DNA from 2 places in the Paenibacillus sp. 7516 genome. Region 2 is predicted to be linked to the other one. Evidence: riboswitches for the same ligand, from Rfam matches in the RefSeq annotation. Region 2 holds a riboswitch; the other holds the start of a gene.

Region 1 (16,310 bases), on a different contig from region 2:
AGAGCATGCATATGCCCACGAATGACCGTTAGCGGCGTACGCAAATCATGGGAAAGTCCTGCAATGAGACGTTTGCGGAACTGCTCCTCCTCACGTTCCCTGTGACGGCTTTCCGTCAGCTGATACACCATCTGATTAAATGAGTCTTCCAGCTGACCAATCTCGTCGGATCTGCGAATATCGACAGGAAGCGGTATGCCTTCCTTACCTGGCGTAACCATGGCTGTCTGCAGGCGGATCAGCCGTTTGCGAATCCGTGCAAAAAACAGAATCGACATCACAATAAAGAGTAGAAAAATAATCGTCATCAGCAAGCCAAGATATAGAAGCTCCATCGGCCAGTTGCTCTGAGATTGTTGGAGCAGATATCTAGGCACTTCAATGACCATGAAGCCTTTTCCCTTGTCCTGATTGCCACCACCTATAAATGAAACAACGGTTAGCGGGTCACGGTAGACAGCTTCCTTCATGAATGCCAGCGTGTAGGATGCATCCCATACTGCGGGAATGCGGGTTTCTACCTTTTTCTGATCATCCAGCGGCCATTTCAGAGTAGTCAGGGTTGATCCATTTACCGGAGTTTCAATTACTTCTACGCCTTCACCTCCAAGTATAAAAGCGGTTTTCCCATTCTCATCCACTCTGTACACTGAAGATTTGGGATACTTGGCATGTAACTGCTTCATGCGATCGTCGATCTTGGCAGGCGCTGCCTGACCCAGCTTCTTCGATTCATTGGACCAGAGATTGCTTATGTGCGTAACGTCACCGTAAGGAGCGGCGTTGCTCTTGCTCACGTTATTAACGACCACGACATAAATGACAGAAGTGATCGGAAGAACAACGGGGACGAACAAAACCGCACACAGGATCAGAAGCATATAACGGGACATCAGCGAGCGGCCGAATCGGAGCTTTCGTTTTTCGTTCTTCTTTCCTGCGCTCTGTTCTGCCCGATTCTCTTGCTTTCTGAACCGCCTGATCATGGTTTCTTCACACGGTATCCAACCCCGCGAACGGTTTGAATGACCGACGGATTGGCCGGATCCCGTTCAAGCTTCTCGCGCAGATGGCGAATATGTACCATTAAAGTCTTATCCCCATCCAGATAAGGCTCGTTCCAGACAGCCTCATAAATCTGTTCTTTCGTACGGATCATGCCCATATGCCTGAGCAGGTACGCGAAGATGTGAAATTGTTTGCCTGATAAAATGATCTCCTCCCCCGTCTCCTCATTGACGATCCGATTGTCCTTCTCATAGATGGACAGGTGATCCAGCTTCAGGGCAGCATCGGACGAAACGGTAGTTCCTGCCTTGCGCAGCTGTACTTCAATGCGTGCAGCGAGCTCATCGGGGTGAAACGGCTTAGTTACATAATCATCGGCAAAATCAAGCCCATGCAGCTTGTCATCAATGGATGTTCTGGCCGAGAGCATGACGATGGGCACGGAAGGATGTTCCTTTTTCAGCCGCTGTCCTACCGTAAATCCATCCAGCCCAGGCAGCATGACATCCAAAATAATCAGTGAGCAGCCCCCAGCAGCTTCGGCTGCCCCCTCACCGCTTCCCAGCCATATGACCTCATAACCTCGTTCCTCCAGGTCAGCCCTGACCCATGTCGCGATTTCCGTATCGTCCTCAATGTATAGCAGTTTTGTTTTCATGCGTAGATTCGTTTCCTTTCTGTACCCTTTGGGTTAATTATATATCTGAACATATTGGAGTAAGCTGTATGTATGAACGAAGCACCATCTAAAGGGATTACATCGTTACTTTCATTAGTATTATACCTTAATCTTCAGCTACAGAAATGCCATGCCTGATGTCCATGATGTACATATGAAGTGAATAGACGGGAGGAATTTTAACATGCTGCTGGAAGCCATCTATCATCAACCCAAACGGAACTGGGCATATGCCTACGATAAGGATACTGTTCGCCTGCGCCTGCGTGCCAAAAAGAATGATCTCACCGAGGTATACGCCATGACTGGCGACAAATACGCATGGGAAAATACCAAAAAGCAAATCTCTTTAACCAAATTCACCTCAGACTCTATGTTCGACTACTATGAAGGGGAAATAAAGCCTCCGTACCATCGTCTGAAATACTCCTTTTTGCTCAAAAGTGGGGACGAGCAGATCTGGATGTCCGAAACGGGTTTCCAGGAAGACGAACCAGACGATACGGGGCAGATGTTTCAGTTCCCCTATATTCACCAGGGTGCGGTCTTTACGCCGCCTGAGTGGGTCAAGGATGCGGTTTTCTATCAGATCTTCCCTGAGCGATTTGCCAATGGCAATCCGGAACTGAATCCGGAGAATGTTGAACCATGGGGCGGCGAGCCTACACCATCCAACTTCTTTGGAGGTGACCTCCAGGGTGTGATGGATCATCTGGACTACCTCAGTGAGCTAGGCATTAATGCCATTTATTTTACCCCCATCTTCGAAGCAACTACGAATCATAAATATGATACCGAGGATTACCTCCAGGTAGATCGGCATTTTGGTGATGCAGACACCGTGAAACGCTTGGTCAAGCTGTGTCATGAACGCGGTATCCGGGTGCTTCTCGATGCGGTATTCAATCATTCCGGGAAGACGTTTGCCCCATTTGTGGACGTACAGGAGAACGGGGAGAAGTCCAAATACAAGGATTGGTTCCATTTTCATGAATTCCCTCTGGATGTGAAGGATGGCATCCCTACGTATGAGACCTTTGGATTCGAGCCTCACATGCCGAAGCTGAACACGGAAAATCCAGAGGTGAAGGACTATCTGCTGAAGGTAGCCGAGTATTGGATCAAGGAAGTGGGCATGGACGGCTGGCGGCTGGACGTTGCAGACGAAGTGGATGATGCATTCTGGCGCGATTTCCGCCGGGTGGTCAAGGCTGCGAATCCAGAGGCGTATATTCTCGGAGAAATCTGGAATGAATCCTCGGCCTGGCTGCAAGGCGATCAGTTCGACGCTGCCATGAACTATCCGTTTACCGATGCCGTGAATGGTTTCTTTGTCAAAAATAAAATGAATGCCGAGACGTTCGCGAATTCCATCGGACGGCAGCTGTCACGTTATCCGCTGCAAGCCAGCGAAGTGGCGTTCAACCTGCTGGACAGCCATGATACGCCAAGACTGCTGACGCTGTGTGAAGGCGATCAGCGCAAGATGAAACTGGCCGCATTGTTCCAGTTCACTTATCTGGGCACGCCGTGTATCTATTACGGAGACGAGATTGGGCTGGATGGCGACCAAGATCCGGGCTGCCGGAAATGCATGGAGTGGGACGAGGCGAAGCAGGACCGTGAGTTGTTCACCTTTTATCAGCAGCTCATCGCTCTTCGCCATGCCCATCCCGCTCTCCGTGCAGAAGGTCACGTCCGATTCCTGCAAGCCCGTCCTGAGGGCAGCCAGCTTGTTCTCGAACGCCAAAGTGAGGATGAACGCATTCTCGTTCTGTTCAATCGTTCGGAGGAAACGGCGATCATTGAATTCGAGGCGGGTGCGGGCGAATGGACCGAATTGTTGGACGGTAACCACCGCACGGCCAGGGACGGCGATGTTCTCGCTGTTGAACTACCTGCATACGGTTATGCCGTGTTAAGTACGGATATCGGTCAGGAATAAACTTAATATTTATTTTTCATCCTCGTAGATTACATGAGCTTTCTCCTGTAAAGCCCGGAGTTAGGCTGAAGCGTTTTTCTCTTTAAATAAAAAAAGCGTCCTGCATGACCTGTAAAGGTCAGCGGACGCTTTTCTCCGTTTTGTCCCGTATAATAAATTCTATCCTATCGGCTTTGTTCTACGCCTGCTCTTTCGAGTCATCCTTCGTGTTCTGTGGTTCGGACTCTGCTTCAGGTTCCGCACGCTTCGCTTTGGGTTTCGCCAGCTTCTCCATCATTTTCCGGCCTGTTGGCGTCTGGGCCAACCCGCCCTGCGCTGTCTCGCGGTGCCTGCTCGGCATCGCACTTCCCACTTCCAGCATGACGTCAATGACTTCGTCCGATGGAATGGCACTTCTTACCCCGGCCAGCGCCATATCGGCCGCAGCCAGTGCCGTTACCGCACCGAGTCCGTTGCGGACGATGCATGGAATTTCAACAAGCCCTGCAACCGGATCGCAGATGAGGCCCAGTGTATTTTTTAACGCGAGACCTACGGCATGAACAACCTGCTCCGGCGTCCCTCCGCGCAGCTCCACCATTGCACCGGCAGCCATGCCGATCGCCGAACCGACTTCTGCCTGACAGCCACCCTCTGCACCTGAAATAAACGAGTTATTGGCAATAACATATCCGATTGCACCTGCACAGAATAAGCCGTTCACCAGATGCTCATCACTCCATCCGAATCGCTCCTGGGAGCTGATGAATACACCAGGGATAATCCCGCATGAACCAGCCGTCGGTGTAGCCACAATCCGGCCCATCGATGCGTTGACTTCAGATACACACAGGGCATAAGCCATTGCCAGTGCGGAAGCGTCACCCGAGCAGGTTTCGCCCTGGCGAATATATTGGGCCATCTTTTTGCCGTCTCCGCCAGTCAAGCCACTGCGCGAAGTGGTGTCCTCCGTCAGTCCTTTCTGTACAGCCTCTTTCATCACCTGATAATATTCCGACATCTGCCGCACAACGTCTGCTTCCGGCGTATTCGTCTCCTGAACCTGCTCCTCGATCATTAGCCGCGCAATGGTTTTGGATTCAGCCGTACAGATCGTATTCAGCTCATGCAAGTGCTTAAACCGCATCCGAATCAACCCCTCTCTTCAAATCAATGACGCGAATATCCAGCACATGATCCAGTGAACGCAAGCGTTCCAACATCTCGGCACTTGGTGCTCCGTCCATTTCCATCGCTGTTAGCGCTTCGCCATCCCGGGCTTTCCGGTCTACCTGCATATACCCGATGTTAACCCCTGAGGAGCTGATCGTAGACGTCACGGAAGCAAGCACCCCTGCCTTGTCCGCATGACGCAGAACGAGTGTGGGGAATTCCCCGCTGATCTGTACCCGGAAATCATTAAGCGCATGCACCGACACACTGCCGCCGCCAATCGAAGCACCAACGAGTGAACATTGACGCTCACCATGCCACAACTCAATTTTGACCGTATTCGGATGCGGAGCAGGCAGTCCACTTGTATAGAACTCAACCTTCATACCCGCTTGTTCGGCATACGCCTCGGCGTCTGGTATACGTGGATCATCCGTGACATAGTCAAGCAAACCACCAATTAACGCCAGATCCGTACCGTGACCTTGATACGTATCGGCAAATGAGCCGTACAGTGTCAGCCTGGCACGTTCAGGCGTACACCCCAGCCACTGCCTTGCAATTCTCCCCAGTCTCGCTGCCCCAGCTGTATGTGAACTTGAAGGGCCCGTCATCGACGGACCAATAATTGAAAAAACATCTTTAAATCGCATCCTGCACCCCTCCATATCGTCATATCCATCCAGACATGCACCATAATGTTCCTTAATTACTGAATGATGACATCAAAAAAGGACAGTAGAAGGCCTTAGGCCCTCTCTCTGTCCTCGTTACCTGAGAGTTTCATGATCAGAGGCCGCCCCAAGGGGTACCCTACTCATCATATACCCCTTGGGTGGCGCATTCGCGCACTCTCCAGAGTTGCGTCCAACGATGGTACTTTTACCTGAGAGATTAACCACCTGCGCCGGGTGCGCAGCGGCTTGCTCCTTCGGTGCCTGGCAGCCTACTGAAACCAATGGCCTGCCCAGGTCTCTCCCGCTCGTTCTCATCCGCTGTATCGTATATATTCGCTTGAACACATATCAAACGTTGTCCTTATGAGATTGATCATTCATATAACAGATTAATATGCAACACACGTAATGTCAACAAAAGTAACGCATCATTATCATCTTGGTAAAATTCCTCTAATATTATATGCAGCTTTCCACAGAATCGTTCAGTTTTCAATAGGCTATAGACTAGCTGTGGAGAGATTTTGATTTTGATGATGAGCTGTGATCCTTATAATATGACTGTCTTGAAGGAAGCCAGCTCGTAAGCCATAACAGGAGGGAACCCAGCATCAGAACTGCCGAAACGACCGTATATACGGTTCGAAGAGAGATCATTTCGGCAACTACACCCATGACCAAAATCGAAATGACCTGCAATGCACTCAGCATGAGTCCAAGTACGCTGCTCATTCGCCCCATCAAGTCTACCGGTATATTATTCTGATAAAAGGTGACCAGTCCCGTGTTTGCCGGCGCCGAACACAACCCAAGCAGAATAAAGGCGAATGCGGCAAGCTCGAACGAAAACGAACGAGCGAACAGGAAATAGCCAAGCGCAACTAAGAGCACGCCCCCGCCCATCATGTGACGTATGGACAAGTGTTTGGCGAACAACCACACCAGCAGAGAACCCGCCATGTATCCAGCTCCAGTAACACTCATCAACGCACCATACTGTGACTCAGACAGGTTCATGACTTGACGGATAAACACCACTTCCTGTGCATCCAGCGACATACCAATAACAAGAATAATCTGGAATAAGGCATAGATACCTACCACATATCCTGCTTGGCGACTGAATTGCATTACGGCCCGCCAATCCTGGGCGATCAGGCGAGGGGTCAGCCTTGTCCTACCGCCGCTCTGCTCTCCAGTGCCCAGCCTTGGCAGAAACATCAGGACGAGCACCGACACAACAAAGGAAGCTGCATTGGCATAGATCGCCGCTACAGGAGACAGATAGATTAACATGACTCCGGCTATGGCCGGACCGGTAATAAAAGCACCTGAGCTGATCATCGCCTGCAGGGAATTGAATCGCTTGCGCCGCTCTGCAGGAACCAGACGGGTGATGTACACCTGCGAAGAAGGTACGAATATGGATGACGACATGCTGACAAGAAACATGATGCCGTACATCATCCATAGACTGGGCATCAGCGGAAGCAATGCCACGAGCACAGCTCTCACCACATCCGCCCCAATCATCAGCTGCCGCTGGTCGTAGCGGTCAATCAGACTGCCTGACCAGAACTTGGTGCATACCGAGGCAATCGGCGAGATAATCCACAAGCCTGCGACTGCCGCCGGGGACTGTGTCATGTTAAGCACCATCAAATTAATGGCCACAATGTAGATAAAATCCCCCAGATTGGATATGCCTACTCCGCCCAGCAGCAAGCCGGCATGTTTCCATCCACCTGACTCGGCGCCCTTCCCTTTCCCCTGATCACGATCATTACTCATCCATTATATCCCTCCCGGATTCATTCCTTAAATCATTCAATGCACTGATTTAAAACCCAATAATTGTATTATCTCCTATTTGATCCTTTTTCGCAGTAAAAAAATGGACAATGCCTGCGTCGATCATCATGTTGTGCAAGACTTCCCGTACAAAAAAGACTGCCCTTAATCTGGCAGTCTCAAGTCGTTTTAATCTAAGATGCTTTCTATATCATTTTTGGGCCAAATCCGAAGCCTGCCGAAACCATTCTTTTACGGCATTAGCCTGGCCATATTCCAGGAATATGGCTTTGAAGCCGCTCCGATTTACCATCAGCCTCGCCCGAACGGATAACAAGGACTTGCTTCGCTGTCTTCGGGTAGCAACTGTATCTACTGTGACCACATGAGGCCGGCGCATCAGCGCTGTTCTGCGGGAGATGGCCCGGTGGCGAATGGTTAGCAGCTTGCCCTGAATACTCAGCCCTTCATCCTTGAAGCACCCGTATCCCCAAACGGCACATAAGGGAATAAGGAGAAATAGAAATGCACCCATCGGGCCCAGAAACACCGTCCCCGCTGTTCCCAGCAGGGCTGCACCAAGCAGTTTCCAGCGCAAGAATAACCAGCGAGCTCGGTCCGGGGGTCTGTTAGCGGGTGGCTGCATGACGAATTGCGGTACAATTCGGGCAAGCAGCTCATTGACATCGCGGAGCGGCAGCAGCGGATGAAGCATCATTTTTTTCTCCATCTCTGAAGTCAAAACAAAAATCTCCACCTCGGCATAACCAAACGGCTGTCGCAGCAGTCCCTCCCTGATCTCCACCGCCTGGACCTTCCCTGGTGAGAACACATGCTTCTTTCGGTCGAGCAATCCGGAAACAATCGTAATATTACCGCCTTCCTGCTCGACCGTGAATCCGGCATACTTTATCGTGAACAGGACAGCAGACAAGATCCAGGCCAGCAAAAACATGACAGGAACTAGTCCGAGCCACCAGATCGCTGGCAGCTGTCCAGCCCGCTCAACCAAGCTGCTGTAGAAATGCGCAGGGAGCAGGTCATCTGCGAAGGAATAAACCCCAGTTCCGAATACGACGACGAGCGGCAGATTCATCGTGGTCAGCGCTCCGGCAAACAGTCTTCCGGCTGACAGCCGAAGCAAAACCTCCCGTTCTGGCTGCATAAGCGGAGCGGATGCCTGGATGTGCTTCTCCTTTTGCTCAGGAGATTCCCCCTCTTCATCTGAGTTAAGATCTTCAGCATGTTCAGCTGAGAGAGGTGCTTCCGCTTTCTTCACAGCCTCATTCCGCTTCTGATATAACCATTGCTCTATCCGCTCGGCCTCCGCAACTGCGAGAGCGGGCAATACACCATCGGCCTCTTTGCTGCCGCCCGGCGTCTCAATCTTGAGCTGTGCCAGCCGGAGCAAGCGCTGAATCAAAGGCTGCTGTGTCTGGATGGAGTGAATACGGCTGAAATAGATCGATTTCTCCTCCCGGACAAAGATGCCCTGACGCAGCATAATCCGATCATCCTGAAGCGTGTAGCTGAATTTACGCCATTTAAACCACCCATACAGAATAAACGGAAGCGTAAATAGAACAATGGCAGCAGCATAACCATACCAGGGAAATTTGCTCCAGTTCACGCCTTTGATGATGAGTAGAACGAGGATGGGAATGATGGACTTCATTACGCTAAAAAAGGGAAATAACATGTACAGCTTATGTAGATGCTTTGGTTCATTCATCGGGATCTTCCACCTTCGCCAGATGTCCGATACTGCGCTTCAATTGCTCTGCTTCCTCTCTTTCCAGTCCTGCGATATGGAGTGTGGCTGCGGCAGTAACGATGCTGACCTTGGCAAGTCCATACTTTCGCAGCAGCGGACCGCTCTCCAGTTCCACCTGCTGTACACGCGTCATCGGCACAATCGTATCCGTATGCCATAACCAGCCGGAATGGATCTCCACTTCATCCTCAGCCACCCGAAAACTAAAGTGTCGGTGCCGCAAGCCGGGCAGAATCCATGTGTACCAGACCAGTGAAATAATAAAAAGCCCTAAGCCGATCCAGCCCGGCCACAGCACCCAGTCTCTAACCCATGCGATCATCAGATATCCAGCGGCCAAAAGAGTCAACAGCCCATTGACCATAAGGGCCGTCAGGGCTGTAGCTTGTTTCGCTTTGGGGTGGAGACGTCGCAGTTCTCCGTTGTTAACCTCTGTGTAATCCATTGCGTGACTCACACTCTCCTACCATTCAAAATTAAGGCTGATTAGGAAGCTTCAGATCCTTCGCCCAATCCTGAAGCTTCTCCTTCGTCCATTCCTCGTTCTCACCCATGATGGAGTAACGCAGCCCATTTTCAGTCCATGATATGTTTCGTATGCTCTTCATATACGAACCCTCGGTATCCCGAACCTCTACCTTGGACTCATCAGGCAGCAGTGTATCATCCACATTTTCATCCGGTGCCTTGAATACGGACAGACTCACTTCAACCTTGTCGTTGTTGACGTAATACAAAGTCACTTCATCCCTGCCAAACTCTCCGCTTGATGAAAACATCTCCACCCGAGACAGCTCAAGTTCACCGCTCATATCCTGTAAAAAGGGTTGGCCCAACGCTTGTTCGGCTTCTTCCAGACTCACTTCCGAACTCTGGCTCAGATCGTTCAGATCTTTCACTTCCACTTCTTCGGGAATGTCGATTACGAACGTATCCTCCGAAAATTCGGGATCATATTGAATCGGATCATAGACCATTTCTGACTTTTCATCACCATATGTGCTGATGACTTTAACAATCATCCACGTTTTGGGGTCAACCCAATATTCGGAGGAGATGGATAAGGTGCCATTCTCTTTCGGCATCAGCTTGATGTGAATGACTTCCTGTCCGTGAAGCTCTTCCTGTCCCATCATATCCACATCATGGGAATCCCGCAACCGTTCCAGCTGATCCACCAGCATCTGCTTTTGAGTCTGTTCTGGCTGTTGTCCCGTGGCAGCTACGTTCATCGAATAGGCCGTACCGGTCTCTTTTTCGTAAATGGTGATATCTGTTCCGTTATTGACCGCGTAGCTGACATGGCCATTCTCCTCTGTTTCGGTGCGCTTACGCCCGGTCTCTCCGTCAACCCATTCCTTAATGTGCATGGTGTGACTCAATTTATCATCCGACCACACTTTCATTACACCTTCGGCATAGTAGGAAGCGGGCTTCGTTTCTGCAGTGACGACCTTCTCGATCATCTCATCACCAGACAGGCCAACCAGATCCTTCTCAGCGCAGCCTCCGAGCAGTGACCCCGCAAGTAGCGCTGTACCGAGCATCATCCAACCTTTTTTCATCATTATCGTTCATCCTCTCTCATTTCGTTTAAGGGCATTACAACTCGGGCAATCGACATGCAGCCAGCGTGCCATATCCTTCAGCCGACCACATGCGCATCTCACCTCCATGCTTGATCGCAATCCGTTTGGCTATGCTTAATCCGAGACCCGAACTGCCCGCATACGCCTTCTCTTCCTGATTCTGATGTTGAACATAGGGTTCGAAAATACGATCCAGCTGTTCTTCGGGAATAGCAGTCCCTTCATTTTGCACCAGAATTAATGTTGCCCCCGTTCTGTACTCATTCAGCTCCTGCGCCAGTGTTGGAATAACCCATTCGGGCAGCGGCTGATCTGAAGCAATCACACCCAGACCCATCAAACCGTTCTGGCTTGTATGACGCAGTGCATTGTTGATCAAATTATCTGTCAGACGCATCAGTTGTTCGGGATGAAGCCGGTACAGGCAGTCCGTGCGGACAGCCGTTCTCACCTCAATCTGTCCACGCTCGGCAAGTCCCCCGTAACTTCCAAGCAGCATATCGAAGAACTCTTCTCCTTCCACCTCCACCATGGCCATCTCCAATTCACTGGAACCCAGCGCCGTATACATTTCAAGTTCACCAATCATGTGTTTCATCCGTTCCACATTACCAAACAGCACATCCCGGTAGTCCCGTCTCTCTGACGGCTCCAGCGGAGCATCCACACTGAGTGCCTCCGCATAGGCACTGATGGACATTAATGGCGTCTTCAGATCATGAGACAGCGAAGCGACCATGAGCTCTTTCTCTTTTTGCTCCTTCTCCACCTCTGCCTGAGTCTGCCTGACTTTCTCCTGCATCGCATCAAATTGCTCCAGCAGCATGCCCATTTCATCCCGACGTGCCGGCACGCTATCTACGGGGACCTCACCCCGCGCAAACGCATGCATTCGGCCCATCAGATGTCTCATCGGACGGAAGAGCTTTCTGGATAGCAGCCAGAGCACGGTGCCATATAACAGGATGAAAAAAATACCAGCGAACCCAACAACCCAGGCTGTCCGAACCGAGATGCCCTCCAGCCATTCTCCGCGAAGCATGGTAATCTCGTAAATGCCAATCAGTTCACCCTTTTCCCATACCGGCTTTTTCAGCGTAAACGTGCGATGACGAATCTGCATGTCGTACAGATCACGATATAATTCCGAACCCCTTACCGTATAAGCTCCGGCAGCCCAGGTATCTCCGCCGGATGTATACACCCGGATCCCTGAAGGCAGATAGAGGTCAACGTTCACTTGATCACTAACAAGTCCGGAGAGCGAAGCATAGGCATCCGAAGATTGCAGACGGTACAGGCCCGGATCGGACAACCTCTTTTCAATGGGAGCCAGCCGCCCGGTTAATTCTACATATTCCGCTACGGAGCGCTGGTCATTATAGTAGTTGTACAGGGAGAAGAGTGCCCAACCTGCAGCGACAGGAAGCAGCATCACAATGAGAAAAGCAACCATCAACCAGTACTTCAGCTTCATTCTGCTATATCTCCTATAAATCGGTATCCGCTGCCCCACACGGTCTGAATCCAGCGTGGTTGATGTGGTTCGTCGCCCAGCTTGGCCCGCAGGCTTTTGACATGGACGGTAACCGTACCTGAGCTTCCTACTGCCGGCTGGTTCCACACATGTTCATACAGCTCCGCTTTGGTGAATGCACGGCCCGGATGAGAGGCGAGCAGCGTGAGCAAAGCCCACTCCTTGCCCGTCAGTACGACATCTTCCCCGTGAATTTGCACCTGTTGATTCAATGGGTTGATCGCCAATCCGTCGTTGTACGCTTGATGGGTCGCTTCCGGTTTGATGCCCTGATATCGGCGATATCTGCTCAGATGGGATTCAATGCGGGCTGTAAGCTCCGCCAGGCTGAACGGCTTGGTAATATAATCGTCAGCGCCCAGACCAAGCCCTCTAACCTTGCTCTCCTCTTCGATGCGTGCACTCATCATGAGCAGCGGAACGTCGCTGATCAGCCGGATATTTTTACATACCGTGAACCCGTCCATCTCCGGCAGCATCAGATCGAGCAGGACCAGCTGATAGGTCCCCTCCCTGAAATCTTCCCAGCTCTCCAGGCCGCTTGAAGCCCAGGTCACCCCATATCCCTCACGCCGAAGATGGTCCATCAAAATACGGGCAATTTCCGGATCATCCTCCACCAGCAGTATGTTCACGTTGTCTCTCATCGCTGCTTCATCCTCCCATGACTGTATTTTAACGAAATACACCTTTCTCTCCTCAGAGTTTATACTTTCTTCATAAATGGTTCTTGAAGCAAAAAGCTAAGAGTATACAAAAAGAGCCCCCTGAGTTCAGGACGCCCCAATTATATTGGCTGAAGCATGTGGTCATAATGTTGTGATGCCGTAATGCCTTCATTACTGTATTAGATAATGATCTTATAATTCATAGAAGATACTGCGGTTCTCGACGTAGGGTCTGCAGTATTTGCTGCAGAGCTTCGGCATCCGATCCTTCATCCATTCATGTCTGGACTCGTTGGCCATCTGGAAGGCAAAATAACCGAACGTAAATATCAACATGAATCCTTCCATCAACCTGATCTCTTGTTTGGTGAGCGAAGCTGTTTGTTTGATATACCCCGACAGGAAGATATCCCGTTCTTCCCTGTTGAAGATCAAGGCCGCACCTGCAACATCGAAAAGATAATAGCCATAACCATATAAGCAAAAGTCGATCATGGAGATTCCCTGTTCCGTCACCAGCAGATTCCCCCGGGTAATGTCACCATGAATGACTCCCCATGTCTCTGGGCCAATAGGATATGCTTCCAGCTGGTTGTTGATATTCGCAAATGTCTCACGTATCAAAGCAAAGTCCTCAGGTGTAAATATGCCCAATCTGACGCCTTCCTCAAGCTGCCCAAGCATGTTCAGATTTTCCTTCATACTTCCATATGATGGACGAACTTCAGTCTGGCCTGACCAGCCATCCTTCGCTTCTGGTCCGGTGCTGGTTGTATCAGGTTTATCCTGTACGCGACCATACTGGTGAAGTGTCTGCATCTGCATCCCTAGGTCATGAATCTGCTCTGTTGTCAGCTGCTCCCCTTGCTGAATGTCCCTGCCCTCAATCCATTCAAGCATAGTGCAGCAGATTTCCTCCCCGCTTTCTAAGAAGCAGACAGTAACCCAATCTCCCGACAGATTACGAACAGGGCTCTGCACGCGTAATCCGGTAGATAATTTTAATTCATGAAGAAGACTCATCTCCGCTTCCAGCGCCGGAAGTGTATGTTGAATACCGGTCATGCTTGCATAAGCAGCTTTATGTATACGCAGCAGATACTTCTGCCCACTTGCTTCGTCCATAATACGATATGTCAGGTTCTCATTGTGACGGATAAAGGAGGCCGAGGGCTTTCTTAAGGGGTAGCGTGTTATCGCATCCTTTACCAAGTTGTCCAGGAATCGTTCGCGGTCCGTTGTTATCATCAACATCTCCTTCAGAATTCTAGATATTTCAACTCGTCATCTCTACCTTCAGAAACATGGATCTCTGTACTACTCATCTTGTAACTCTGGTTATCGTAGCATGATTGTTTTTGTTATGGCAAACTCTACCAATATTAAAATATAAAAAGCATAACCCCAAACGTTGTCGTTTGGGTGCTATGCTTTCTTCTCTGTTTATTGCTTTATATTATACTCCATCCAATGTCATGCACTTTCCTTAACCGAAACGTCCCATAATGTACTCTTGTGTCAAACGGTTATCGGGGTTGGTGAAGATATGTTCTGTATCCCCGTGCTCAATCATGCTTCCCAGATAAAAATACGCTGTATAATCCGAGATGCGTGCTGCTTGCTGCATATTATGGGTTACGATTACGATTCGGAGATCCTTCTTAAGCTCGGAAATGAGTTCCTCTACTTTACCCGTCGATACCGGGTCCAGCGCGGATGCCGGCTCATCGAGCAGCAAAATCTGAGGATCAACAGACAGTGCACGGGCAATACACAGACGCTGTTGTTGTCCACCAGAGAGAGACAGGGCCGACTCATTCAGTCGATCCTTCACTTCATCCCACAGCGCGGCGCGGCGCAAGCTTTTCTCCACGATTTCATCCAGTGCCTTCTTGCCTTTGATACCGCGGTAGCGGGGGCCAAACGCGATATTGTTGTAGATGGACTTATGAAATGGGTTAGGCTTCTGCCACACCATGCCGATTTTCTGGCGCAATTTGATCACGTCGGTGCCTGGCTCGTTCAGGTCTTTACCATCCATCCAGATGTGTCCCTCTGTACGGGAACCGGAAATCTCATCGTTCATGCGGTTGAGGGACCGCAAAAACGTGGATTTACCGCAACCGGAAGGTCCGATCAGCGCTGTAACGCTGGCTTCAGGAAACGCGAGGCTGATCTGCTTAACTGCCTGGAAATGCCCATAATATATGCTTAACTGTTCCGTACCAAAAGGTATGGCCATGTTGGTTCCTCCTTATTTCGAAGCTGTCATGCGGCGGTATACAACCCGGCCGATCCAGCGCGCACTCAGATTGAACGCCAGTACAAGGATAACAAGCACCGCAGATGCTCCGGCTGCCACTTCCTTGGAATCTGGTCCAATGCCTTCACTGTTGACTTTCCAGATATGAACGGCAAGTGTCTCTGCCGGACGGAATGGGTTAAGCGGCGATCTTGGGCTTGTCGGATTCCAATCCGTGAAGTCCAGTGGCGGACTGCTCATTCCTGCCGTAAACATCAGGGCTGCCGCTTCACCGAAGATCCGGCCGGAAGCCAGGATTGTACCTGTAATCAAGCTTGGCAGTGCCACAGGCAGCAGAATCGACGTGATGATCTTCCATTTGGACAGACCCAGTGCCAGGCCCGCTTCCTTCTGTTCCTTCGGAACGGCCCGGAAAGCCTGCTCCGTTGTTCGTACCATGAGCGGCAAGTTGAATATCGCGAGCGCCATGGCACCCGAGATCAGGGAGAAGCCGAGGCCGAACGTATTCACAATCAACAAGAGTCCAAACAAACCAATAACGATCGATGGGAAGGAGGACAATACCTCAACAACCAATCGGATAAAACTTGTAATCTTGCCTGGCTTCGCATACTCCGCCATATAGATTCCTCCACCCCAACCGAGCGGAATGGTGATAATGAGCGTTAAGATCAACAGGAAGATGGAGTTAAAGAGCTGCGGTCCAATCCCGCCGCCCCCTTTGAGCAGCTGCGGTGCACTCGTCAGGAAGTGCCAGTTGATTTGCCCTACTCCCCGGAACAGGATGAATCCCAGCAAACCGAGCAGCAATACCACGATGAACAAGGCCAAAACAACTATGACGGATGTAGCAATTTTATCGACCGTTTTCGCCTTCATTTTCATACCCGGTTTCTCCTTTCGAGCAAACGAACCAGAATGACGAATACAAACGTCATTACGAGCAGGACAAGCGCCATACTCCAGAGTGCATTATTATGAACCGAACCCATTGTGGTGTTACCCATACTCAGGGTGATTACACTTGTTAATGTAGAAGCTGATTCAAGCAAGGATGTCGGTACATGCGGTGCATTACCGATAACCATCTGTACAGCGAGTGCTTCACCGAAGGCACGAGCCATACCCAGAACGATCCCTGTCAGCAAGGCTGGCAGAACCGTTGGAATAATAACGCGGTAGATCGTCTGCCAGCGCGTAGCGCCCAGAGCATAGGACGATTCACGC
Region 2 (16,310 bases):
GCTCTTATGCTTCCTGTAGCCATTCTACCAGCAGCCGGCTTATTGCTCGGAATCGGTAACATGCTGGTGAATCCGGACTTTTTGCAATATGTAACGGCGCTGGATACGCCATGGGTGAACTCAATTGCAACAATCATGATGAACGCAGGTCAGATCGTATTTGACAATCTGGCATTGCTCTTTGCAGTAGGTGTAGCCGTTGGGCTAGCCGGAGGCGAAGGTGTGGCAGGTCTTGCGGCCATCATTGGTTATCTGGTGATGAATGTCACTTTGGGTACAGCCGTTGGTGTAACACCGGCAATGATCGGCGAAGTACCAGGTTATGCCAGCATTTTGGGTATTCCAACACTGAGTACCGGTGTGTTCGGAGGTATCATTATTGGTATAGCTGCAGCACTGTGTTACAATCGGTTCTTCAAAATCGAACTGCCGTCTTACCTGGGGTTCTTTGCAGGTAAACGTTTTGTTCCGATTATCACTTCGGTTGTTTCCCTCTTGCTCGGGTTACTGCTGGTGGTTATCTGGCCACCGATTCAAAATGGACTGAATGCTGTATCTCATTTCATGGTAGATACGAGTCCGACGCTCTCCGCATTCATTTTCGGAGTTGTGGAACGGTCCCTTATTCCGTTTGGACTCCACCACATTTTCTACTCTCCATTCTGGTTTGAATTCGGTGAGTATGTGAACAAGGCTGGAGACGTTATTCGTGGGGACCAGCAGATCTTCTTCAACCAATTGCGTGATGGGGTAAACCTCACGGCGGGAACCTTCCAAGTGGGTAAATTCCCGTTCATGATGTTCGGTTTGCCGGCTGCGGCACTTGCGATGTACCATGAAGCAAGACCGGAGCACAAAAAGTATGTTGCAGGGATCATGGGTTCAGCTGCGCTGACCTCATTCCTTACCGGGATTACAGAGCCACTTGAATTCTCGTTCCTGTTTGTGGCGCCAGTCCTGTTTGCAGTACACTGTATCTTCGCAGGTTTGTCTTTCATGACAATGCAAATTCTGGGTGTCAAAATCGGGATGACGTTCTCCGGTGGATTTATTGACTTCCTGATTTTCGGGATCATCCCGAACCGCACACCGTGGTGGGACGTTATTATCGTTGGTTTGATTCTTGCCGTGATCTACTACTTCGGATTCCGAATGATCATTCGCAAGTTCAACCTCAAAACACCAGGTCGTGAAGAAGCAACACCTGAAACAAACTCGGGTGGAGGATCAGGTTCAACAGACGATCTGCCACACAATATTCTGGAAGCCTTCGGTGGACAGCAGAATATCAAACACCTGGATGCATGTATTACGCGTTTGCGGATTGAAGTAAATGAGAAATCCAGTGTAAATAAAGATCGTTTGAAACAATTAGGTGCATCTGGCGTGCTTGAAGTGGGTAATAATGTACAGGCCATTTTCGGTACACGTTCAGATACAATCAAGTCCCAAATGCAGGACATCATTGCAGGACGCACCCCGGCACCAGCACCAGCTGCTGATGTTAAACCTGCTCCTGAAGAGGAGAAGGCAGCGGGAGCAGAAGGCGAACGCATTATTGCCGAAGATATCGTCATGCCGGTTAACGGTGAATTGATGGATATCACTAACGTACCTGATCCGGTCTTCGCCGAGAAAATGACAGGTGACGGTTTCGCTGTGCTGCCGCATGATGGCAAGATTACTTCGCCTGTGTACGGTAAAGTGTTTAACGTATTCCCTAGCAAACATGCTGTCGGCATCATGTCTGACGGCGGCAAGGAAGTACTGGTTCATATAGGTGTCAACACGGTGAAATTGAAAGGTCAAGGTTTCAACGTGCTTGTGCAGGAAGGTGATCTGGTATCGGCCGGTCAACCGATTATGGAAGTGGATTTGGATTATGTGAAAGCTAACGCTCCATCCATCATCTCGCCAGTGATTTTCACCAACTTGCCTGAAGGCTCCACGGTAACCCTGAAGAAGAGTGGAGTACTGAAAATTGGCGATCAGCCAATCATTGAGATAAAATAAGAAGTGTTCCGACTATGGCAAGCAAGTGTAAATATATGCAATGCCTAAAATAAACTACTTGAAAGTGAGATGATTGTAATGCAACAAACATTCAGAATTACAGACGAAGATGGTATCCACGCACGTCCGGCGACAGCCTTGGTTAATACAGCTAACAAATTCAAAGGTGCAGAATCCTTTGCAGAAGCTAACGGTAAAAAAGTAACACTGAAATCCATCCTGGGCGTTCTGTCCCTCGGTCTGGAACAAGGCGACACCATCAGCATCATCGTTGAAGGCGAAGGCGAAGCTGAAGCTCTTCAAGCTCTGACTGACGTTATGGTTAACGAAGGGCTGGGCGAAATTAATGCTTAATGTTTCCGGGATCGCGGCTTCGGCGGGTATTGCTATCGCCAAGGCGTTTATCTTGGAGCATCCTGATTACTCTGTAGAAAAACGCCAAATCAACGACGTTGACGCAGAGATCGCAAAACTCGACTCAGCACTGGGCAAGTCCCAGTCTGAGCTTGAGGCGATCAAAGAGCGTACTTTACAAGAGCTTGGCGAGAAGAAAGCTGAAATCTTTGCTTCCCATTTGCTCATTCTGAATGACCCGGAACTGATTGATCCGGTAAAAGCAAAAATTGCTGATGAAAAAGTGAATGCAGAATTTGCACTCAACGAAACGGCATCGCAATTTATCTCCATGTTCGAAAACATGAAGAGTGCTTACCTGCAGGAACGTGCTGCAGATATGCGTGACGTAACCAAACGTGTGCTGAATCACTTGCTTGGTATCGACTTCATGAGTCCGGCTGAGATCAGCGAAGAAGTGATTGTGCTGGCGGAGGATCTGACGCCTTCCGATACAGCTCAATTGAACCGTCAATATGTTAAAGGTTTTGCAACTAACATTGGCGGACGTACTTCCCACTCTGCAATTATGGCTCGTTCTCTTGAAATCCCGGCTGTTGTAGGAACCAAAGACATTCTGGCACAAGCTAAACAAGGCGATATGATTATCGTTGATGGCTTGGACGGTCATGTGCTGGTTAACCCAACAGATGAGGTAATTGCGGAGTATCGTTCCAAACAGGAACAATATGATGCACAACGTGCCGAGTGGAGAAAACTTCGTGACGAACCAACCGTAACGGTGGATAACGTTCATGTGGAACTGGCAGCTAACATTGGTACGCCGAATGACGTAACCGGTGTTCTGGAGAACGGTGGAGAGGCTGTAGGCCTGTACCGTACCGAGTTCTTGTACATGGGAAGAGACAAACTTCCTTCCGAGGATATTCAGTACAATGCTTACAAAGCTGTACTTGAAAAAATGGAAGGCAAACCAGTCGTTGTTCGTACGCTCGATATCGGTGGAGACAAAGAGCTTCCATATTTGGATCTGCCAAAAGAAATGAATCCATTCCTTGGTTTCCGTGCAGTTCGTCTGTGTCTGGACCGTCTGGATATCTTCCGTACACAATTGCGTGCATTGCTGCGTGCAAGCGTACATGGCAACCTGCGTGTTATGTTCCCAATGATCGCAACACTGGGTGAATTCCGTGAAGCGAAAGCGGTCCTGCTCGAAGAGAAGGAAAAGCTGGTAGCTGAAGGAATTGCTGTTTCCGACAGCATCCAACTGGGTATCATGGTCGAAATTCCTTCGACTGCGGTTCTTGCGGATCAATTTGCCAAAGAGGTTGATTTCTTCAGTATCGGAACGAATGATCTGATTCAATACACCATGGCTGCTGACCGTATGAACGAGCGCGTATCCTATCTGTATCAACCATACAACCCTGCTATTCTGCGTCTGGTGAAAATGGTCATCGATGCAGCACATCGCGAAGGTAAATGGGTTGGTATGTGTGGAGAGATGGCGGGAGACGAAACAGCAATTCCATTGCTGCTTGGTCTCGGACTGGATGAGTTCAGCATGAGCGCAACATCCATCCTGCCAGCTCGTAGCCAGATCACCAAGCTGTCCCGTGCGGACATGCAGGAACTGGCTGCCAAAGCTCTGGACATGCAAACTGCTGAGCAAGTGGTTGAATTGGTTCAAAGCATCAAAGCGTAATTTTGCGAGGGTTTTCCTTCGGATTTTAAGGTCTTTTCTTTTTCCGATAAAATGGGCTGCAGGAATGCAGCGATATTGCCGGTATCTGCGAACAGCGGATGCCGGCTTTTTTTGCGGGCTAGTTTAGGATCATATGGAATGAGAAAGAGAGCGTTGGCGCGTAGAAGGCAGGGATCATCTGCAAATAAAAAACGGCTTCAGCTGACGTTAAAACATCAGCTGGAGCCGTTTAGTTGAATGGCTGGGTATCAACTGCACGCGCAGTTCAATACGGGTTTACGTGCTGCTGTGGTCTCATCCAGACGGGTAACCGGCGTGCCATAGGGTGCATTGAGTACCAGTTCCGGTGTCTCTTCAGCTTCCTTGGCAATGCGAATCATCGTATCGATAAAACCATCCAGCGTTTCTTTGCTCTCTGTTTCTGTTGGTTCAATCATGATACATTCCTCTACGTTGAGCGGGAAGTAGACGGTTGGCGGATGATACCCGAAATCAAGCAGTCGTTTGGCTACATCCAATGTTCTTACACCATATTGCTTCAGGCCCCGGCCAGACATGACAAATTCATGTTTACATACGCCTGGGTATGGAATTTCGTAATAAGGTGCAAGACGTGCCATCATATAGTTTGCATTGAGTACGGCACATTCGGATACCCGGCGCAAGCCTTCAGGTCCATACGTACGAATGTAGGCATAGGCGCGTACTAAGATACCGAAGTTGCCGTAATACGCTTTGACCCGACCAATCGATTGATCTCCTTCCCGATCCAGGGCGTATTGTCCCTGATCGTTCTTAATCACCATCGGTTTCGGAAGGAACGGAATCAGACGATTTTTTACGCCGACGGGTCCCGCACCAGGACCACCTCCGCCGTGCGGAGTACTCATCGTTTTGTGCAAGTTCAGATGCACGACATCGAAGCCCATGTCCCCAGGACGGGTGATACCCATAATGGCATTGGAGTTGGCTCCGTCATAATAGAGAAGCCCACCGGCTTGATGCACGATGGAGGCAATCTCCTGAATGTCCTTTTCAAACAATCCCAGGGTGTTTGGGTTGGTCAGCATCAAGGCTGCAGTATCGGAACCTACGGCTGCACGCAGTGCATCCAGATCGACCAGACCGTCCGCCCGGGATGGAATGGTTACCGTCTCGAAGCCAGCCACGGTTGCACTTGCCGGGTTGGTGCCGTGTGAAGAATCCGGGACAATGACTTTGGTCCGCTGTTCACCACGACCTTCGTGATAGGCACGAATCATCATGAGTCCGGTCCATTCACCATGTGCACCAGCAGCTGGTTGCAGGGTCACCGCGTCCATGCCAGTCAGACCTGCAAGGTCGTTTTGCAACGTATACAGAAGTTCAAGTGCACCTTGAATACTGGATTCAGGCTGATATGGATGGATCTTGGCAAATCCATTGTAGCGAGCTACATCTTCGTTAATCTTCGGATTGTACTTCATTGTACAAGAGCCAAGTGGATAGAATCCGTTATCTACCCCGAAGTTCCGGCGAGAAAGGGCAGTATAGTGACGGATGACATCCACTTCAAATACCTCAGGCAGTGCAGCTGCTTCCGAACGCAGCATTTCCCGGGGAATCAAGCTCGCGGGATCTTGACGCGGAACATCACATTCAGGCAGGGAATAAGCGACACGCCCCGGGCTGCTCAATTCAAAGATCAGCGACTGCTCTGGAGCAGGCGATGCTGCCTGTGTCATTTGTTGCGTGCTGGTTTCGGCTTGGGAAGGAGCTGCCGTTTCCGGCTGTCCTTGGATGGTTGTCATTTCCTGAGTCACAGCGATCCCTCCAATACACGTACGAATTCGTCAATCTCTTCCTTACTGCGCCGTTCCGTAACAGCGACCAGCATATGTCCGGCAAGCTCCGGGTAATCCCGACCAAGTTCATATCCACCGATGAAACCGGCATCCAGCAGCTTCAACTGAAGGGCATTAACGTCTGTCCCTTCGGGCAGCTGGATGACAAACTCATTGAATGTGGGTGCATTAAAGGTCAGGCTGACCCCAGGAATTGCTGTCAATGCTTGAAGAGCATAATGACTCTTTTGCAAATTCAGATCAGCCACATCAATCATGCCCTGTCTTCCCATAGTAGACATATACACCGAAGCGCTTAGGGCAAGCAGTGCCTGATTGGAACAAATATTGGATGTCGCCTTTTCGCGGCGGATATGCTGTTCACGCGCTTGGAGCGTCAGTACAAAACCGCGTTTGCCGTTGCGATCCGTTGTTTGGCCAACGATCCGGCCGGGAATCCGGCGCATATGCGCCTGGGATACAGCGAAATATCCACATGTCGGACCACCGAGCGAAGCGGAGATGCCAAGGGGCTGTGCATCACCGACAACGATGTCGGCACCCAGCTTGCCTGGAGCTTCGAGCATACCAAGCGCCAGCGGGTTTGCGCTGACCACGAGCAGACTCTTGTGCGCATGCGCGAAGTCTGCAGCCTGTTTTACATTTTCCACGGCACCGAAGAAGTTCGGGCTCTGGATCATGACGGCTGCGGTATCATCCGATACGGCGGCTTGAAGGGCATCCCAGTCGGTCACCCCGTTCTGATAACCAATCTCGACAATCTCCAAATTCAGACCGTGGGCATAAGCCTTCAATACCTGACGGGCTTCGGGATGAACCGTACGGGAGACGATCAGCTGTTTGCGGCGAGTTGCCGCTGCGGCCAGATTCCCTGCTTCTGCAAATGCGGTCGCGCCATCATACATGCTCGCATTGGCTACAGCCATGCCAGTCAGTTCACAGATATACGATTGGAATTCGAAGATCGCCTGGAGCTCGCCCTGACTGATTTCGGGCTGATATGGCGTATAGGCGGTATAGAACTCGGAACGGGAAATGACATGATTAATAACGGAAGGGATGTGATGATCGTATATGCCTGCGCCCAGGAAACTGGCGTGTGTCTCAAAATTGGCATTCGCGCCGGCTTGCTTGGACATATGACGCGTCAGTGCGTATTCATCCAGTTTGGAGGAGACAGGCAGCTCGCCTTGATAACGAATCGCCTGCGGAATGTCCTGGAACAGATCTTCAATCGTGTCCACACCGATGGTCGCGAGCATGGCGCTCTGATCCTGTTCAGTCATGGGAATATAGCGGTGCTTGCTCATGCTTGCTCAGCTCCTTGGGTAGGTGTCTTTGACGTACGTGTCCGTTTATGAAAAGGGGTCTTCACAACTTCGGCTTTCAGCTTTTTGCCACGAATCTCAATCTCGAGCGGGGTGCCGAGTGCAGCATATTGGCTGTTAATCAGGGCGAGCCCCAGATTGCGCTTCAGCGTAGGGGACTGTGTACCGGTTGTTACTTCCCCGATCTGCACGCCTTCGGCGTAAATGGGATAGTGGGGACGTGGAATCCCGCGTTCCAGTACTTCAATGCCGACCAGCTTGCGGGCAGGTCCATCATTCTTTTGCTGCAATAGCGCTTCGTGTCCGATAAAAGGTCCGGCATTCAGCTTCACAAACATGCCAACGCCAGCTTCCAGTGGTGAAATGGTCGGCGACAGTTCCTGTCCGTAGAGGGGCAGCTTCGCTTCAAATCGAAGTGTATCCCGTGCACCAAGTCCAGCCGGTACCAGTCCCTGATCAGCGCCAGCCTCCATCAATCCGTTCCAGACCGCAGCGGCCTGATCTGCCTGTACGTATAGCTCGAAGCCGTCTTCTCCGGTATAACCGGTGCGGGACAGCAGCAGTTTTACACCACAGACCTCAGCGTTCTGTACAAAACGAAAAGGCTCGATTATGGATACGTCGGTATCTGTAACCTTTCCGATGATGTCTGCAGCAAGCGGACCCTGCAGGGCCAGGAGACCTGTTTCCACGGAGTCATTCGTCATGCTCACTCCAGGAACCATATGCTCTTGCAGCCATGCCCAATCCTTATCGATATTGGAGGCATTCACAACAAGCATATAATGCTGATCTTCCAGCTTGTATACGAGCAGATCGTCCACTACGCCACCGTCCGGGTAACACATTAACGTGTATTGTGCCTGGCCGGGAACCAGTGTGGTCACGTCGTTAGTCGTCAGTTTCTGCAAAAATGCTTCGGCCTGTTCACCCTGCACCGTGAATTCACCCATGTGGGATACATCGAACAGTCCAGCCCGTTCCCGCACCGCTTCATGTTCCTTCTGAATCCCGCTGAATTGCACCGGAAGCTCCCAGCCTCCAAAATCGATGCACCGTACACCTTCATATTGCTGATAAAGTGGATAGAGTGGAGTTCTAAGCAAATCGGACATCAAATCACCTCGTTATGGCCGCTACCGGGCCGAGTGTATAACATGAATGATGCATTCTTTTCTTGGATAAGTATGGTTAAGGCTGCTGATGACAGCGTCGGCTCGATCCTGAGTTTCGTTTTTTTGGGAAAAAGGAAAAGGACAGGCCAAAGAACCGGCATGCCAGAAGCACGCTGTATTCTTAGGCTCTGTCCTTGGTACCTGAGAGTTACCCCGCCAATAGGTTGCAGCAGGTTTCCCCTTGGGTGATCAAAACGCCCATACCGGGCGAATAGATGCTCTCCAGAGTTGCGTCCCGTAAAAGTCCTTTTGCCTGAGAGATTCACCTCCCGCTTGTCGGGTGGTTTACTCCTTCGGCGTTACCGCATGCATCCAAGAGTTGGACGTCACGGGTAATCTCTCCCTTTACATTCATCCGCGGGTGATGCACACAACGATTAACATTTACTCTCTCATTAAAACGTGAATCCACTCTCGATGTCAAGAACGATATCACAGAAATCAATAAAAAACCGAATGATATTTAGCGATCTAGATATATTGTTCGTGTATATAAAAAGAGTACGCTTACTATTCTAATATTACCCATTATATGTAGAGTGAGGGTGTTTGCGTTACAGGCTCTAATCATCAAAAATCAAATAATTTGTGAGGTATCTTGACATTTCAATCAAAAATATCTTACGCTATGTTCTGGGAAAAAGGGTTGGCCGAAGGACGCATGCACTCATTAATGAAAAGCGAGGCGGATATCGATGAGCGAATTGAAAAGTGATTTCCTGTACAGTGAAGAGCATGAGTGGGTGCAAACCGTAGGGGAGGATACTGTACGGATTGGCATTACCGAGTTCGCGCAGCATCAGCTGGGGGACATTGTGTTTGTTGAATTGCCTGACCTTGAATCAGATGTAAAAGCGGAAGACAGCATTGGTACGATTGAATCCGTGAAGACGGTTTCGGATTTGTTTTCTCCGGTAAGTGGTTCCATTATTGCCGTGAATGAAGCGCTGCAGGATGCACCTGAACTCGTCAACAGTTCGCCTTACGAAGAAGGCTGGATGATCGAGATTCGTGTTGAAGGTGATCTGACAGCAGCGTTGTCTAAACTGATGAATGCTGACGCATACCGTAAGCACACCGAAGAGTAAAATCTGTTTGCACTAAATAACCTTTATTATTCTATGGTTTTTTTCATAATATGGACGTTCGTGCACGTCTTCAGAGCCTGTGTGAGCCTTGGTGCTCATGCAGGCTTTTTGTGTTCTCAAGGACAGGCTTGTTGCCATTTGAGGCACTTAAACAGGATGGAATAAGGCTGAATCGCACAAGCTATATTATAGAATTCAACACCGTAAATGATATAAGGCACATACGAAAAAAGCCAAGTATATCAATGGTTAGAACCCTCTCATCACCATAAAAACGATTACATAAACACAATGTTGTCATCAATGATCATGACGAAAGTACGCTTTCATTTCGTTGAACCGGAGACCAATCTGGCTTAGGATAACAGCAGGGGAGAAATGATACCCCTTTCATAAATGATAACTACTTGATCCGAGGAGGATAATACAATGAGTAACTTGGACCAAACGTCCAATTCCAAAGGCGGTCTCCGGGTAGGTGTTCAGCGTTTTGGCCGATTCCTAAGCGGCATGGTTATGCCAAATATGGGTGCGTTTATTGCATGGGGATTAATTACGGCGCTCTTTATTGAAAAGGGCTGGTTCCCTAACGCGGATCTGGCACTGTTGGTAGATCCGATGATCAAATATTTGCTGCCACTGCTTATTGGATACACTGGAGGTACTATGGTGCACCGCCAGCGTGGTGGTGTAGTTGGTGCCATCATGACTATAGGGGTTATCGTCGGTAGTGACATTCCGATGTTCCTGGGTGCCATGATTGCCGGACCTCTGGCCGCATGGATTATTAAAAAGTTCGATAAAGCCGTTGAAGGCAAGATCAAAGCAGGATTCGAGATGCTGGTTAACAACTTCTCCGCCGGTATTATCGGTGGTATCCTGGCGATCATTGCACTGCTGGGCATCGGACCTGCTGTTGAAGGGATCAGCACTGTATTGTCTGCTGGTGTACAGGGGCTGATGAATCTGGGATTGCTCCCACTCGTCAACCTGATCATTGAACCAGGGAAGGTATTGTTCCTGAACAATGCAATCAACCACGGCATTCTAACACCGATTGCAACAGATCAAGCGAGAGAATTGGGTCAATCCGTATTATATATGCTTGAATCGAACCCCGGTCCCGGACTTGGTATCCTGCTGGCTTACTGCTTCTTCGGTCGTGGAACAGCAAGATCTTCTGCACCGGGTGCCGTTATCATCCATTTCTTCGGGGGGATTCACGAAATTTATTTCCCTTACATTCTGATGAGACCAATTCTGATTCTTGCGGCAATCGCAGGTGGCGTGGCAGGTACAGCAACCTTCATGCTTACCGGAGCCGGACTGGTTTCAGCGCCTTCACCGGGTAGTATCATTGCATATTCTCTGTTAACGCCAAAAGGTGGATATCTGGCGATGCTCGCCGGGGTGGCTGTGGCCGCTATCGTATCCTTCCTGGTTGCAGCACTGCTGCTGAAAACAGGTAAGCAAAAAGAAGAAGATCTGGAGTCTGCAGCGAATCGCATGAAAGACATGAAGAGCCAAGGCAATACAGCGAATGCTGCTATTACAGCAGATAATCGTGAAGCAGACAGAGCCGCGGATTTGGCTTCTTCAACTGTGAAAGCAAAAACCGATGTAAAGAAAATCGTCTTCTCCTGTGATGCAGGCATGGGTTCAAGTGCCATGGGGGCTTCCATTCTTCGCAAAAAGATGAAAGCTGAAGGGATTGACGTTGCGGTAACCAACACGGCAATCAGTGATATCCCGCAGGACGCAGACGTTGTTATTACGCAGAAGACATTGACGGACCGTGCCCGCAGCGTGGCACCGAACGCAGAACATATATCCATCGACAACTTCCTAAAAAGCCCGGAATACGATACGCTCGTTGAACGCCTGAAATAACAGGTTGCGATCGTTTTCCCTGAGCCGGAGGCTTGAGATATGAGTATTACGAAAAGACAGCGTGAAATTGTGGAGTTTCTGTTGGAACATCCGCAGGAAGTAACCGCCGGCGACATTGCAATTGCGGTCAAAGTCAGTACACGAACCGTCCATCGGGAGCTGCAGATGATTGAGAAGTGGCTTGAACCCTTTGGCATGAAATTGGAAAAAAAATCAGGAACCGGAGTCCGTATAGACCCTGGTTCCGATGATTTGGCTTCACTGCGTGAGCAGCTGGAGCTGAACGAATATGTGGAGTTTACGCCCGAAGAGCGTAAACTCTTCATGCTTTGCATTTTGCTGGATGAGGCAGAGCCTGTAAAACTGCTTGCGCTCGCATCGGATATGAGAGTAACAGTCTCGACCGTGAGCAATGATCTGGATGAACTGGAGCCCCGGATTCGTCAAGCGGGCCTGAAGCTGGTTCGCAGGCGAGGATACGGAGTGAAGATCAATGGCAGTGAAACGGCCTATCGCGCAGCAATCGCAGGACTTGCGCTTGAATATCTGGATGAATCTGATCTGTTCGGAAGGCAACCTGACCAGGGAATTTCCAAGGTGAACCAGAAGCTGCTGGGCATGATTGGCCATCGTGACGTACTGACGGTCGAGAATGCGTTATGGCAACCGGATATTGACTGGCTCGAAAATATTCCGGAGCGACAGTATACCAAATTGCTTATTCAACTGTCCGTTGCGCTGGTGCGCATTCGCAAGGGATTTACCGTCGGACGTATTGCTTCTCCGGATAAAAAGGCGGTTTATCCTTCTACTGGAGATCAGAGCGTGCCTGAATACATGGCTGCGAGACTATGCAGCGTGCTCTCTGATCAGCTTGGCATCTCGTTTGCCAAGGAAGAACAGAGCTATTTGCACAAATTATTAATTGAAACGGAGCAGCTTATTCACTCCACACGCTTACTGCCTGTTGACGATCTGGTATTGCTGGACATGGTTCGTTCCCTGATGGATCAGATGCAGGGGAGAACAGGCTATGCATTCCAGGAGGATCGTCTTCTGCGAGAAGGGCTGATTGCCCATATGCAGCCGGTGATGGAGCGGATTGGAGGCAGGCAAAGCATACGTAACCCATTGCTTCAACAGATTCGCAAGGATTACGATTCGCTGTTCGGGGATGTGAAGGACGCGGTGCATGACGCATGGCCGGATACGGACGTGCCGGATGAGGAAATTGGATTCCTGGTCATGCATTTTGGCGCTTCCATCGAGCGATTGCGTGTGCTGAAGCGCGAGATTCGGGCCATTATCGTATGCACAAGTGGAATTGGCTCATCCCGTATGCTTTCCAGCCGGTTGTCCAAGGAGATTCCGGAGATCCGGATCGTTGACAGTGCATCATGGTATGAAGCTGCACGAATCCCGGAAGAGGAATATGATCTCATTTTATCGACAGTCGATCTGCCGATGGAACCGCATCAGTATTACAAGGTGAGTCCCTTGTTAACAGCGGAAGAAAGTGAACGTTTGCGTCTGTACATTCAAAATACGACGCTGCAGCGGGTACAAGTTAAGTATGGAGAGAGTAGAGCAAGTGCAAAGGCATCTGACCGCCATGCGGATCCCTCTGGGCTTGATGCCACACTCATTGAGATTGTAAGAATCACAGGCAAGTTTCAGGTGTTTCGACTGGATAATCGTAATATGGGATTTTACGAAACGGCATTTGCCATGTGCAAGGTACTGCAGGAATCCGGGGTGCTGAAGGACCCAGAAGAAATCGCTAGGCTGCTTGAAGCTCGGGAGAAGGTGGGCAGTCAGAAAATTCCGGATACATCACTCGCGCTGTTTCATACTCGCAGTGATGGCATTTATAGGCCGTCCATCAGCCTGTTTCAATTATCAGAGCCGCTGCTCGTGACGGCGGAGGACCCGGTTGGCGTCAGCCATATCCTTCTGATGGTTGGGCCGAGGGAGCTATCCCGGGAGAGCCTGGAGGTGCTAAGCGAGATCAGTGCATTGTTACTGCAGGATGAGATGATTACACTGCTGGAAAAGGGAATCCGGGATGATCTTATTCATTATCTGTCCCGGGAATTGGTTGGATTTTATCGAAGTAAAACCGAAATTGGAGGTTAATAAACATGAGCATACTTACAACAGACAAAGTGGTTATGAACGCAACGGCACAGGACAAATATGAGGCTATTCGCATGGCAGGACAGATTCTGAAAGACGCAGGTCATATTACTGCCGATTATATCGACAAGATGCTTGAGCGTGAGGAGATCGTATCGACTTATGTGGGCAATGGACTTGCCATTCCACACGGAACCAAAGAATCCAAATCGTTCATTCTGTCCACTGGTATTTCGGTGATTCAGTTCCCGCAAGGTGTAGATTTTGGGGATGAAAAAGCCTACATGGTGATCGGTATCGCCGCTCAGGGCGGTGAGCACATGGAGATTCTGACCAGCATTGCGGTCATTTGTGCGGAAGATGAGAACATGGAAGCACTTCGTAATGCCAAAACGGCGGATGAAATCATTACCATTCTCGAAAGTGAAATGGAACTATGAGAGCCCTTCATTTTGGAGCAGGTAATATCGGACGCGGGTTCATCGGATTAATCCTGTCACGGGCAGGTTATAATGTCATCTTCTCGGATGTGAACCAGGAGTTGGTTAAGGCATTACAGGAGCGTGGACAGTATACGGTCGAATTGGCAAACGAAACAAAAGATATGGAAACGGTAAAAGGGGTTAATGCCATTGATGGAACGCAGCTGGAGACTGTTGCCCGGAACGTTGCAGAGGCAGATCTTGTTACGACCGCAGTCGGAGTGGGCATCCTGAAACATATTGCACCAGGCATCGCCAAGGGGCTTGAGGCAAGATTGAATTCAGGTTCGGTGCAGAAACCCCTTCACATTATTGCCTGTGAGAATGCCATTGGAGCCAGCACACAGTTGAAAGAGCATGTGTATGCTCTGTTGGAAGAACCCGTTAAGGCTCTAGCTGATCAATATGTGTATTTCCCTGACTCCGCAGTAGACCGGATTGTTCCCATACAGCATCACGAAGACTCGCTGCATGTACAGGTTGAACCTTTTTATGAGTGGGTTGTGGACCGTTCACAGATGGCGGCTGCATTCCTTCCGATTGAAGGTGTACTCTATGTGGATGACCTTGAGCCTTATATCGAGCGGAAGCTGTTTACCGTCAATACGGGACATTGCTGCGCTGCATATCTCGGTTACGTGAACGGGTATGATACGATTCAGAAGGCGATTGCGGACGACAAAGTGAAATTCCTGGTCTATGGTGCACTGCAGGAAACGGGTGAGGTTCTTGTGAAACGGTTTGGTTTCGACCCCGAAGATCATCAGAAGTATATAAATAAAATTCTGGAGCGGTTTGTAAATCCGCATCTCACCGATGAAGTCACCCGGGTAGGCCGTTCGCCGCTGCGGAAGCTGTCGCCCAACGACCGTCTGGTTCGTCCGGCGCTACAGGCACATGACTATGGAATGGGCACGACGAACCTGGCAAGAGGCATGGCGGCAGCCTGCAAATTCGATGTACAGGATGATCCGGAGGCAGTAGAGCTTCAGGATATGATCAAACAAAAGGGCATTGCTGCAGCACTTAGTCACTACACAGCCATGGATGAGCAGCACCCTGTGCTTAAGCAGGCTGTAGAACATTATCATCAAATGTAAGGAACAACTCATTTAGCGATTGCGTGCCGCATTATGGCTCCCAATCGCAAAACAAGAGCCTCACAGGAATTAACTGTGAGGCTCTTGTTTGTGTTCAGCCTGATCTGTATACGATTCCAGACATCGCTGACAGATGCACGATTTACGCCGCTGCTCCACCGGAATGCGGTCAAACACACCTTCGGGAAACTCGGCATGATTGCACCAGCATTCGGAGTGGGGACGGCCAGCCGCATAGGAGCAGCCATTAGCCTCCCCGCACAAAGGGCATAAGAGTACATTGATCTGGGAGGCTTTTGCAGCTGTCGACTTGGCCTGTGAAGGATAACTTTGGCTCATGGCACGCCTACTTTCTCCATATCGTCATACCTAACAGTATAACAGGGCTGGCCCTATTCTTCAGGTGGCAATTCAATGGTCAGCCCTTCGACATGTTTGCGTCCCATTAATTTACGTTTCTTCCGGTTCTCCTTTGTCTCCAGCACAATATCCAGATCATAGTCATCGCCTGGATACAGCTCATCTGCGGATATAGAGAGTGTGAGGCGTTTCTTATGAATTTTGACTTTCCGCCCGCGCAGCATTACTCCGATGTTTCCACGACTGTCTTCCACGTCACAGACGATTCCTGACTGGTCCAGATAGGCTGCGTATACACGATCCCCTTTTCGAAATTTTTTCTTTGGGGGAACCGACTTTGTATCTTCTACCTGCAGGGATGGATTTCCAGCTTCAGTCGCTGCCGGGGAATGTACTTTCTTCTCCGTCTTCTGTGCAGCTGCGGAGTTCGGAAATGGCTCAAGGACAGAACTCTTCGATATGCCCTGGTCTGATATGGATTGGGAACGATCAATAATGCGCTGTGGCATCCCCAGCTTCAAGGCGATGGAATAGGCGTAGCTCTCACCTGCTTCACCGATACACAAACGGTAAAGGGGCTGCAGCGTAGCTGTATCAAATTCCATCCGCGCATTTTCAAATCCTCGCGCGGCAGCAGCAAAATGCTTGATTTCCCCAAAGTGAGTGGTAGCCACCACGGTTGCCCCTCGGCTGTGCAGTTCCTCCAGCATGGCGATGGAAAGACCCACCCCCTCTCCAGGGTCCGTCCCAGAAGCCATCTCATCGATCAGGACAAGGGTGGATGAATTAGCCTGCTCGAGGATACCGATCATGTTGCGGATATGTGCCGAGAAGG

Evidence for each region. Region 2 has a riboswitch for glycine ahead of gcvT (glycine cleavage system aminomethyltransferase GcvT). Riboswitches for the same ligand answer to the same signal wherever they lie in the genome.
Region 1: it holds a riboswitch for glycine, as region 2 does, so the genes downstream of both, sdaAB (L-serine ammonia-lyase, iron-sulfur-dependent subunit beta) here and gcvT (glycine cleavage system aminomethyltransferase GcvT) in region 2, are expected to answer to the same signal.

Annotation. Positions count from the first base shown of each region.
Region 1 covers NZ_NPBI01000029.1:23,967-40,276, reverse strand. Annotated here, with positions in the region: gene CHI14_RS23285 (HAMP domain-containing sensor histidine kinase) at 1-986, opposite strand, end outside; gene CHI14_RS23280 (response regulator transcription factor) at 983-1,666, opposite strand; gene CHI14_RS23275 (alpha-glycosidase) at 1,872-3,632, shown strand; gene sdaAA (L-serine ammonia-lyase, iron-sulfur-dependent, subunit alpha) at 3,811-4,758, opposite strand; gene sdaAB (L-serine ammonia-lyase, iron-sulfur-dependent subunit beta) at 4,748-5,437, opposite strand; glycine riboswitch at 5,544-5,645, opposite strand; glycine riboswitch at 5,650-5,775, opposite strand; gene CHI14_RS23260 (MFS transporter) at 5,969-7,252, opposite strand; gene CHI14_RS23255 (PH domain-containing protein) at 7,464-8,984, opposite strand; gene CHI14_RS23250 (PH domain-containing protein) at 8,977-9,471, opposite strand; gene CHI14_RS23245 (LolA family protein) at 9,503-10,594, opposite strand; gene CHI14_RS23240 (sensor histidine kinase) at 10,629-12,092, opposite strand; gene CHI14_RS23235 (response regulator transcription factor) at 12,089-12,799, opposite strand; gene CHI14_RS23230 (phosphotransferase enzyme family protein) at 13,013-14,068, opposite strand; gene pstB (phosphate ABC transporter ATP-binding protein PstB) at 14,307-15,062, opposite strand; gene pstA (phosphate ABC transporter permease PstA) at 15,075-15,962, opposite strand; gene pstC (phosphate ABC transporter permease subunit PstC) at 15,965-16,310, opposite strand, start outside.
Region 2 covers NZ_NPBI01000020.1:55,974-72,283, forward strand. Annotated here, with positions in the region: gene ptsG (glucose-specific PTS transporter subunit IIBC) at 1-2,013, shown strand, start outside; gene CHI14_RS16210 (HPr family phosphocarrier protein) at 2,092-2,367, shown strand; gene ptsP (phosphoenolpyruvate--protein phosphotransferase) at 2,360-4,072, shown strand; gene gcvPB (aminomethyl-transferring glycine dehydrogenase subunit GcvPB) at 4,321-5,796, opposite strand; gene gcvPA (aminomethyl-transferring glycine dehydrogenase subunit GcvPA) at 5,871-7,226, opposite strand; gene gcvT (glycine cleavage system aminomethyltransferase GcvT) at 7,223-8,359, opposite strand; glycine riboswitch at 8,546-8,647, opposite strand; glycine riboswitch at 8,651-8,774, opposite strand; gene gcvH (glycine cleavage system protein GcvH) at 9,115-9,507, shown strand; gene CHI14_RS16240 (PTS mannitol transporter subunit IIBC) at 9,937-11,397, shown strand; gene CHI14_RS16245 (BglG family transcription antiterminator) at 11,437-13,533, shown strand; gene CHI14_RS16250 (PTS mannitol transporter subunit IIA) at 13,539-13,973, shown strand; gene CHI14_RS16255 (mannitol-1-phosphate 5-dehydrogenase) at 13,970-15,115, shown strand; gene CHI14_RS16260 (cysteine-rich CWC family protein) at 15,185-15,454, opposite strand; gene CHI14_RS16265 (endonuclease MutS2) at 15,508-16,310, opposite strand, start outside.